3 regions of the Nonomuraea sp. NPDC049725 genome follow, and region 2 is predicted to be linked to each of the others. Evidence: riboswitches for the same ligand, from Rfam matches in the RefSeq annotation. Region 2 holds a riboswitch; each other region holds the start of a gene.

Evidence for each region. Region 2 has a riboswitch for thiamine pyrophosphate ahead of AB0J53_RS15705 (FAD-dependent oxidoreductase). Riboswitches for the same ligand answer to the same signal wherever they lie in the genome.
Region 1: another riboswitch for thiamine pyrophosphate. It lies ahead of thiC (phosphomethylpyrimidine synthase ThiC); the one in region 2 lies ahead of AB0J53_RS15705 (FAD-dependent oxidoreductase).
Region 3: another riboswitch for thiamine pyrophosphate. It lies ahead of AB0J53_RS03700 (cytosine permease); the one in region 2 lies ahead of AB0J53_RS15705 (FAD-dependent oxidoreductase).

The regions. Positions count from the first base shown of each region.
Region 1 covers NZ_JBFANJ010000001.1:628,587-631,837, forward strand. The annotation lists gene AB0J53_RS03260 (hypothetical protein) at 45-215, shown strand; gene AB0J53_RS03265 (hypothetical protein) at 697-1,659, shown strand; TPP riboswitch at 1,724-1,836, shown strand; gene thiC (phosphomethylpyrimidine synthase ThiC) at 1,828-3,251, shown strand, end outside.
Region 2 covers NZ_JBFANJ010000005.1:317,856-321,106, forward strand. The annotation lists gene AB0J53_RS15695 (Rv2175c family DNA-binding protein) at 1-119, opposite strand, end outside; gene AB0J53_RS15700 (FAD-dependent oxidoreductase) at 150-1,319, opposite strand; TPP riboswitch at 1,373-1,489, shown strand; gene AB0J53_RS15705 (FAD-dependent oxidoreductase) at 1,479-2,804, shown strand; gene thiS (sulfur carrier protein ThiS) at 2,846-3,001, shown strand; gene AB0J53_RS15715 (thiazole synthase) at 2,994-3,251, shown strand, end outside.
Region 3 covers NZ_JBFANJ010000001.1:702,903-706,153, forward strand. The annotation lists gene AB0J53_RS03700 (cytosine permease) at 1-1,281, opposite strand, end outside; TPP riboswitch at 1,273-1,386, opposite strand; gene AB0J53_RS03705 (rhodanese-like domain-containing protein) at 1,412-1,735, opposite strand; gene AB0J53_RS03710 (helix-turn-helix domain-containing protein) at 1,732-2,169, opposite strand; gene AB0J53_RS03715 (MFS transporter) at 2,249-3,251, shown strand, end outside.

The DNA.
Region 1 (3,251 bases), on a different contig from region 2:
GGGCTGGTGTGCCGGGCGGGCCCTGCGCGAGCACCCCGTCGGCGGTGCGGATCTCCAGCGTCTCGACCTCGGGCCCGATCGAGGTCACCGCGATCTCCACCCGCTCCCCCGGCGCGACGTCCAGCGTGGCGCCGGGCCCCTCGCCGTTCACCGTGAGCTCCAGCCACGGCCCGGTGGTGGCGAACGTGCGGCCGAGCAGGATCGCCTCGGCGTAGGACTCGGCGGTCAGCGGGCCGTCGACGCGCGCGTACACCCGCTCCCAGCCGGGCGGGGCGGAGGCGGTGGCGCGGAGTCGGGCAGCAGCGCCGTGCGGAACTCGCCGAAGGCCACCCGGGTGACGGCCCGCAGCTCGTGCCCGGGAAGCGCTCGGCGAGCTGGCGCAGCGCCGGGCCCCAGTAGTCGTGGCGCCGGTCGAGGAAGACCGTGGCCCGGGCCTGGGTCACGTACGCCAGCGGCTCCTCGCCCCAGCACGGCCCGTGCCTGTCGCGCAGCCTCCGGTACTCGTCGAGTGCGGCGGCCACCGGAGCCGGCATCAGCGGTTCACCGCACATCGGGATACCTCCGGGCCTCACCGAGATAAGCTGAAAATGGCCAGAGCAATTGTCGTGCCATATAACCGCAGCTTAATAAGCTCAATGATCCGACATGGCGTATTTCTCATTGCGCCGGCACGACACTTCGCGATATTCATCAGCCGTGATCCCGGTCAAGGTGTTTCGCGCCGCCGCGTTCGTCCTGGAGAAGACCTCCCGCATGCAGGTGGGCAGGGCGTGGCACGACCCCGCGCTGGACGTCGCCCTGCGCCGCGTCCGCGCCGGGCGGCTGGAGCGCGGCCTGGACCTGATCAGGCAGGCCCGCGACGACCACGAGCTGCGTGCCCTGCGCGTCACCGAGCTCGCCACGGCCGCCGAGGCGCACCTCGACGCGCTGGAGCGGCTGGCCGGCGACGATCCCGACGCGCTGCTGTGGCTGGGCGCGGCCCGGGTGCAGCACGCCTGGGAGCTGCGCGACGACCTCACCGGCCGCTTCCACGAGCAGCTCGCCACCGCCGCCGAGCCGCTGCGCCGGGCCGCCGAGGCGGACCCCGGAGACCCGGTGCCGTGGGACGTCCTGCAGTGGCAGGCCATGGGCCTGGGCGACCGGGACGAGCTGGACCGCCTGTGGGAGGAGCTGACCAGCCGCGCGCCCCGCCTGTTCGCCGGGCACTACACCCGCGCCCAGGCGCTGTGCGGCAAGTGGCACGGCTCCGACGAGGAGGTGCTGGCCTTCGCCCGCACCGCCGCGGCCACCGCAGGCCCCGGCGACCTCGTCACCGCGATGCTGCCGCTGGCCCATTTCGAGGTCGCCTGGAGCGAGATCGCCGCCTCGGGCCGCGACGCCCAGGAGGTGCTCGAAGCGCACTTCCGCGACCCGTACGTGGCCGAGGAGCTGATCGACGCCGTCGACACCTGGCACGCCAGGCCCCGGCCGCACCCCCGGTCCGTGGAGGCGATGCACCTGTTCGGCGCCGCCTTCTACTACGGGGGCCACCACGCGCGCGCCCAGAGCCTGCTCATGAACGCCGGCCGCCGCGTCCCGGAGATCCTGCCCTGGTCGGCCGGCTCGCTCACCCCCGGTCGCCGCTATGCCCGCGCCCGCCGCGAACTCGGCCTCGACTGAGCCATAAACGGCCGCCACTAATTCGGCCGATCTTGCATGACTTTCTTCGCCGGGTTACGTTGACCGGGTCCAACGCGGGAGCCCGGTGCGACCGGGCTGAGAGGACGGCTGCCCAGCCGCCGACCGCCAGAACCTGCTCCGGGTAATGCCGGCGAAGGGAGTTGCGCGATGAGCGACGCGCGTTTTTCCAAGGTCTACACCGGGGATCTCCGCGTGCCGATGCGCGAGATCAGACTGTCCAACGGCGAGCGCGTCCGCCTCTACGACACCTCGGGCCCGTACACCGACCCGGAGGTCACCGTCGACCTGGCCCGGGGGCTGGCGCCGAGGCGCGCGGAGTGGATCCGGGCCCGCGCCGGCGGGCCCGTCACGCAGGTGGGCTGCGCGCGGGCCGGGACGATCACGCCCGAGATGGAGTTCGTGGCGGTCCGGGAGGGCGTCGAGCCGGAGTTCGTCCGGCAGGAGGTCGCCGCGGGCCGGGCCATCATCCCCGCCAACGTCAACCACCCCGAGTCCGAACCGATGATCATCGGCCGCAACTTCCTCGTGAAGATCAACGCCAACATCGGCAACTCGGCGGTCACCTCCTCGATCGCCGAGGAGGTCGAGAAGATGACCTGGGCCACCCGGTGGGGCGCCGACACGATCATGGACCTGTCGACCGGCCGCGACATCCACGCCACCCGCGAGCGGATCATCCGCAACTCCCCCGTCCCGGTCGGCACCGTGCCGCTCTACCAGGCGCTGGAGAAGGTCGGCGGGCAGGCGGCCGAGCTGTCGTGGGAGGTGTTCCGCGAGACGCTGATCGAGCAGTGCGAGCAGGGCGTCGACTACATGACCGTGCACGCCGGCGTGCGCCGCGCGTTCGTCCCGCTGACCGCCGGGCGCAAGACCGGCATCGTCTCCCGGGGCGGCTCGATCATGGCCGCCTGGTGCGTGGCCCACGGGCGCGAGAGCTTCCTGTACGAGCGCTTCGCCGACATGTGCGAGATCTTCGCCGCCTACGACGTGTCGTTCTCGCTGGGCGACGGCCTGCGCCCCGGCTCGATCGCCGACGCCAACGACGAGGCCCAGTTCGCCGAGCTGCGCACGCTGGGCGAGCTGACCAGGATCGCCCGCGACCACGACGTCCAGGTGATGATCGAGGGCCCCGGCCACGTGCCCATGCACAAGATCAAGGAGAACGTCGACCTCCAGCGCGAGATCTGCGACGACGCCCCCTTCTACACGCTCGGCCCGCTGGTCACCGACATCGCGCCCGGCTACGACCACATCACCTCGGGCATCGGCGCCGCCATGATCGGCTGGTACGGCACCGCGATGCTCTGCTACGTCACGCCCAAGGAGCACCTCGGCCTGCCCAACAGGGACGACGTCAAGACCGGCGTGATCACGTACAAGATCGCCGCGCACGCCGCCGACCTCGCCAAGGGCCACCCGCAGGCCCAGGCGTGGGACGACGCGCTGTCGGACGCCCGGTTCGAGTTCCGCTGGGAGGACCAGTTCGACCTGTCGCTCGACCCGGCCACCGCGCGGGCGTTCCACGACGAGACGCTGCCCGCCGAGCCCGCCAAGAACGCGCACTTCTGCTC
Region 2 (3,251 bases):
AGGAGTTGCTTGGCCCGTCCCATCGAGAGGTCGAGGCGCTGGGCCACTTCGGGGAGAGTGAGCCACTCGTCAACGAGCTGGTCGGTCTCCCGGTCGATCTGTGCAACAGAAAGCGTCACGAAACCACAACTACCACATGCCGCGCTTGCTCAAACAACACAATCCCGTAGGGGTACATCTGGATCTACCAGGCGTTCCGCGTACAGACGACGGCCCTCCTGGATGATCCGGCGGCCCTGCACGAGGTCGCGGGGCCGGTCGACGGCCAGCACCGCCGCCAGCCCGCCCTCGGCCGTCAGCCAGCAGGCCGACCACTTGCCCTCCGGCCCGCCCCGGTAGAGCAGGCGCTCGCCCGCCGGGTGGTGGCCGGCGTACTGCACCATGTGGCCGAACTGCTCCGACCAGAAGTACGGGACCGGATCGTACACGGCCTCCTCGCCCAGCAGCGTCGCGGCGGCCACCTCCGGGGCGCTCAGCGCGGTGTCCCAGTGCTCCACGCGCAGCCGGGTGCCGTAGCGGCTCGACCACCAGGCGGCGCAGTCGCCCACCGCCACCACGCCGGGCAGCGACGTGCGCAGCCGCTCGTCCGTGACCACGCCGTTGTGCAGGTCGACGTCCGAGCCCGCCAGCCACTCCACGGCCGGGCGGACGCCGATGCCCGCCACGACCACGTGCGCCTCCACGAACCCGCCGCCGACCAGCTCCACGCCGCCCTCGTCGACCGACGCGACCATCGTGTCCAGCCGCAGGTCGATGCCGTCGTACCAGCTCTCCGTCCGGGCGCCGATCTCCTCGCCGACCGCCTGCGCCAGCGGGGTCCGGCCCGCCTCCAGCACGGTGACGGCGCAGCCGGCCCGGCGGGCGGCCGTGGCCACCTCCGCGCCGATCCAGCCCGCGCCCGCGACCACCACCCGCGCGCCCGGCACCAGGCGGGCCCGCAGCTCCAGCGAGTCGTCCAGCGTCCGCAGCACGTGCTGCGGGCCGTCACCCGGCAGCGGGATCGGCTCCGCGCCCGTCGCGATGACCAGGCCGTCGTAGCCCAGCTCGCCCTCGGTCGTCTCCACCACGCCCGCACGCAGCGACTTGGCCGAGACGCCCGGCCTGAAGTCCACCTCCAGCGCGTCCAGGTCGGAGTCGACGAAGCTGGAGTCGGCCGAGCCGAGCAGCACCGCCTTCGACAACGGCGGCCGATCGTAGGGCCGGTGCCGTTCCTGGCCGATCAACGTGATCCGGCCGCCGAACCCCCGTGCCCGCAGCGCCTCGACGCTGCGCACGCCCGCAAGACCCGCTCCCACCACCACGACGCGATTCACGTTCATGACCATAACGGGGGCGGTGCCGCGGCGTCGCACCGAGGCCGTAGGCTGGGGGACGTAAGACGCGCGGGAGTCCGGCCGTAACCGGGCTGAGAGGAAGGCTTCACCGGGCCTTCGACCGCAAGACACCTGATCCGGATCATGCCGGCGAAGGGAGCGGACATGGACGTGATCGTGGGCGGCGGAGTCGTCGGACTGTCGATCGCCTGGCGCCTAGCCCGCTCGGGCCGCGCCGTCACCGTGGTCGACCCGGCCCCCGCCTCGGGCGCCTCCCACGCCGCGGCCGGGATGCTGGCGCCGGTCAGCGAGGTGACCTACACCGAGGAGCCGCTGCTCCGGCTCGGCATCGCCGCCCTGCGCCGCTGGCCCGCCTTCGCCGCCGACCTCACCGCCGACGCCGCCCTCCCCCCTGGACGGACCGGCGCCCACACGAGCGGCCCCACCGCCACCGGCGCACCCCTGCCCTCCGGAGGCGCCTCCCTGGACGGACCTCCCGCGGGATCCGGCGGCGCGGCACGGGCCGGGGGTGCGAGCGGTCCCGTCGTCTCCGGGCCCGGCGCGGCGTCCTCCCACGAGGGCGCCGCAGGGGTCGACCCGCTCGATGGGCTCTCGATGCTCGGCGGGGTGTCGGCCGAGCAGCGGGACGTGCTGGATCTGCGGTCCGACGGGACACTGGACGTGGCGTTCGGCGGGGACGACCTGGCCGCGCTCGGGGAGCTGGCCGCGTTCATGGAGAAGCTCGGCCTGCCGGTGGAGCGGCTGACCGGGCGCGAGTGCCGGCGGCTGGAGCCGATGCTGGCGCCGTCCGTGCGCGGCGGTCTGCTGGCGCCCGGCGACGCGTGGGTGGACCCGCGCCGCGTCACCGCCGCCCTGCTCGTGGCCCTGGAGCGGCGGGGCGTCCCGCTGGTACGGGAGCGCGTGGCGGGGCTGTCGCGCGAGGGCGGCCGGGTGACCGGCGTACGCCTGGAGTCCGGGGAGGAGATCTTCGGCGAGCGGGTGGTCCTGGCCGCCGGGGCGTGGAGCGCCGGGCTGGCCGACGTTCCGGTACGGCCGGTCAAGGGGCAGATCATGCGCCTGCGCTCCCCCGAGCCGCTGCTGGGCCGGTGCGTGCGCGGGATGGTGCACGGCACGCCGGTCTACCTGGTGCCCCGGGGCGACGGGGAGCTCGTGGTGGGGGCCACGCAGGAGGAGCTCGGGTTCGACACCCGGGTGACCGCCGGCGGACTGTACGAGCTGCTGCGCGACGCCAGGGAGCTGGTCCCGGGGGTGACGGAGCTGGAGGTCGCCGACGTGGTGGCGGGGCTGCGGCCGGGCACGCCGGACAACCTGCCGATCATCGGCCCCGGCTCGGCCCCGGGGCTGGTGCTGGCCACGGGGCATTTCCGGGGCGGGGTGCTGATGGCCCCGCTCACGGCCGCGATCCTGCAGGGCGAGGAGGGCGACCTCGCGTCCCTGTGCTCACCCGCTAGATTTCGGGATATTTCATGAAATTGATGATCAATGGAAGTACGCACGACGTGGCTGACGGCATGACCGTCGCACAGGCCGTACAGACCCTGACCACCGCCACCACCGGCGTCGCGGTGGCCGTGAACGACGAGGTCGTCGCGCGCGGCGCGTGGGAGACGACGGCGCTGCGCGACAGCGACCGCGTGGAGGTGCTGACGGCGGTGCAAGGTGGATGACCTGATCATCGCCGGGGAGAAGTTCTCCTCCCGGCTCATCATGGGCACCGGCGGCGCGCCGTCGCTGGAGGTGCTGGACCAGGCGCTGGCCGCGTCGGGCACCGAGCTGACGACGGTGGCCATGCGGCGGCTCGACCCGGCCGCCCGCGGCTCGGTGCTGGACGTGCTGCGCGAGCGCGGCATCAAGGTGCTGCCCAACACGGCGGGCTGTTTCACCGCGGGCGACGCGGTGCTGACGGCCCGGCTCGCC
Region 3 (3,251 bases), on a different contig from region 2:
GGCGGCGCCGAGCGCGCCGTTCATCCACGGCTGCCGCTCGAAGCCGATCGCCTCGCGCACGGCGGCCCAGATGCCGTCCCACTGCTCCACCGTGGGCGTGGAGGTCGTCAGCCAGTAGGCGGCGAAGCCGAGCGCCCACGGCGCCAGCATGGACCAGCGGGCCGGGGCGTCCTCGGCGGTGTTCCACCGGGTGGCGCCGCCGAGCAGGAAGTAGTCCACGGCCAGCACCGCGAACATCGGCACGAACACCGCGCCGATCACGCCCAGGAACGCGCCGTAGGAGGTCACGTCGACCACCAGCGCGATCGCGACGGTCAGCACGCCGATGGCGACGCTGAGGATCCGCCGGTCCACCCGGGGCATGAGGTTCTGCAGCGAGACCGTGGTCGAGTAGACGTTCGCGAACGACTGGTCGGCCTCGCGCAGCACCAGGATGCCGAAGAACACCGCGCCCAGCGGCACGGCCACGAACGGCCCGAACACGGCGGTGCTGTCGTTCTGCACGGCGGCGGCCCCGGCGATCGCCACCGCGTAGACGCCCAGTCCCAGGCAGGCGACCTGGGCCAGCGTGTAGCCGCCGACGACGCCGGTGAAGGCGGCCCGGCTGGAGCGCGAGTGCCTGGCGAAGTCGGCGGCCAGCGGCACCCACGACACCGACAGCGCGATCACGTAGTCGACGGCCGGCGCGAACGCGGTCCAGGACCCGCCGCTCTGCGGAGGCGCGTCGCCCAGGAACTGGAACGTGAACCAGATCAGCGCCACGATCACCAGGGCCGTGATGTAGCGCCGCAGCAGCCTGATGGCGCCGAGCGGCCAGATCGTCAGCGCCGTGGTCAGCACCCCGGCGACGATCACCCACACCGCGTACGGGACGGTGTCGCCGAAGACGGCCATCGCGCCCTGGGAGATGACCCAGAGCTCGAACGCCCCCCAGCCGATCATCTGGATGATGTTGAGCGCGGTCGGCACGTACGAGAGCCGGGCCCCGAACAGCCCGCGCAGCAGCACCATCGCGGGCTGGCCGGTCTGGGTCCCGGGGATGGCCGACAGGCCGACCATCGCGGTGCCGATCAGGCTGCCGACGACGGCGGCGGCCAGCGCGGCGGTCAGGCTGAGCGGTGCGTTGCCCAGCGGGTCGAGCAGGAACAGGGCGCCCGAGAACCCCAGGAGGCTGACGGCCAGGTTGGCCCAGAGGGCTCCCTGGTCGAGGACTCCGAGGGTTTTGGGGGCGGCCCCTTCAAGAGTGAGAGGGACTTCGTCGTCGCGGACGTCATGCGCCATCGCACTGCTCCCTACGCCGGCATTACCCGGACAGGTTCATGCGGTCGGCGACGGCCTCGGTCGCCCTCTCAGCCCGGTACGCCCCGAGCTCCCGCGTTGTGTAATTTTCCGCCGCGCATTATGCCAGTTTTCAGGCTACGAAGGGAGTCTGTCCTGTTTCGCTGACCATGGGGCGCTTGTCGTGAGCCCATGCCTGCATGCCGCCGTCGACGTTGACCGCGTCGCGGCCGATCTGGTTGAGCCAGGCGGCGACCTGGAAGGACCGGCCACCCACCCGGCAGACGACGTAGACCTGGCGGTCGGCGGGGACCTCCTCGACGCGGGCCTGGATCTGCGTCATCGGGATGTGGACCGCCTCGGGGGCGTGACCCGCGTCCCATTCGTTCTGCTCGCGCACGTCGAGCAGGTAGGCGCCTTCGGGGACATCGCGTGCCTCGACTTCTGGAACCGTCATGCCTCCATCATCCCGTGCCTCGCGTCGTAGGCCGCACGTGCTTCGGCGATCTCCTGCTGGTGGGTCTCGGTCCAGGTCACCAGGGCCTTGATGGTCTCGTGCAGGGTGCGGCCGAGCGGCGTGAGCGCGTAGTCGACCCGGGGCGGCACCACCGGGTGGACGGTCCGGCTGACCAGGCCGTCGCGTTCGAGCTTGCGCAGGGTCACGCTGAGCATGCGCTGGCTGACGCCGTCGATCTCGCGGCGGAGCTGGGAGAAGCGCAGGCTTTCGCAGTCGAGCATGGCGATGACCAGCAGTGACCACTTGTCGGCGACGCGGTCGAGGATCTGCCTGACCTCGCAGCCCTCGCGGGCGTCCCAGTGGCGGACGTCGAAGTCGGCGTCGGTCGTGGTGCTGTCGACGTAACCAGGTGACTTCAAAGTGCCGTCTTCCATGTCGATCCATGCTGCCGCATGATTCTGACGGTTACAAGAGATAACCGACATGCGAGAACGTAACCACTGGAGTTTGATCATGCGTGCATCCGAACGGCTGACAGGCCGCCCGCTGGGCGTGCTGCTGGTGCTGTGCGGAACGATCTTCCTTGAGGGCGTCGACGTGGCCATGCTGAACGTCGCCCTGCCCGCCATCCGCGCCGACCTCGGCGTGTCCACGAGCATGCTGAGCGGCGTGGTCACCGCGTACGTGCTCGGCTACGGCGGTTTCACGCTGCTCGGCGGCCGGGCGGCCGACCTGCTGGGCAGGCGGCGCATGTTCCTGTTCTGGCTGACGGTGTTCCTGGTGTTCTCCGGGCTCGGCGGGTTCGCGAACGAGGGCTGGGTGCTGCTGGTCGCCAGGTTCGTGACCGGGGTGGCCGCCGGGTTCATGACCCCGGCCGGGCTCTCGTTGATCACCACGTCGTTCGCCGAGGGCAGGCAGCGCAACAAGGCGCTGCTCGTCTACGCCGGTACGGGCGCCGCCGGGTTCGCGCTCGGCCTGGTCATCGGCGGCCTGCTCACGGCGGTGGGCTGGCGCTGGGTGTTCTTCGCGCCGGTGATCCTGGCCGCCGGCATCCTGCTCGCCGCCGTCGTGCTGATCAAGGAGCCGGCCGTCCCGCGTCCCGCCGGTGGCCGCTTCGACGTGCCGGGCGCGGTCACGATGACCGGCGGCATGATGCTGCTGGTCTACGGCGTCGTACGGCTGGAGCATCCGGGCGAGGGCTGGGGCTGGACCGTCGCCGCGTTCGCCGGCGCGTTCGCGCTGCTGGCGGCGTTCACCGCGATCGAACGCCGCTCGGCCGACCCGCTGGTCCGCCTCGGCGTGTTCAGGTCGGCCTCGCTCGTGCGCGCGAACGTCGTCGCCACCCTGCTCACCGCCTCGTTCATGGGCTTCCAATTCCTCGTCACCCTCTACCTCCAGGAGCTGCGCGGCTGGACGCCCATCCAGACCGGGCTCGCGCTGCTCATCGCCGCCGCCGACGTGCTGCTCGCGCCGACGCTCACGCCGGTGCTGGTCAACCGCTACGGCAACGCGCGGG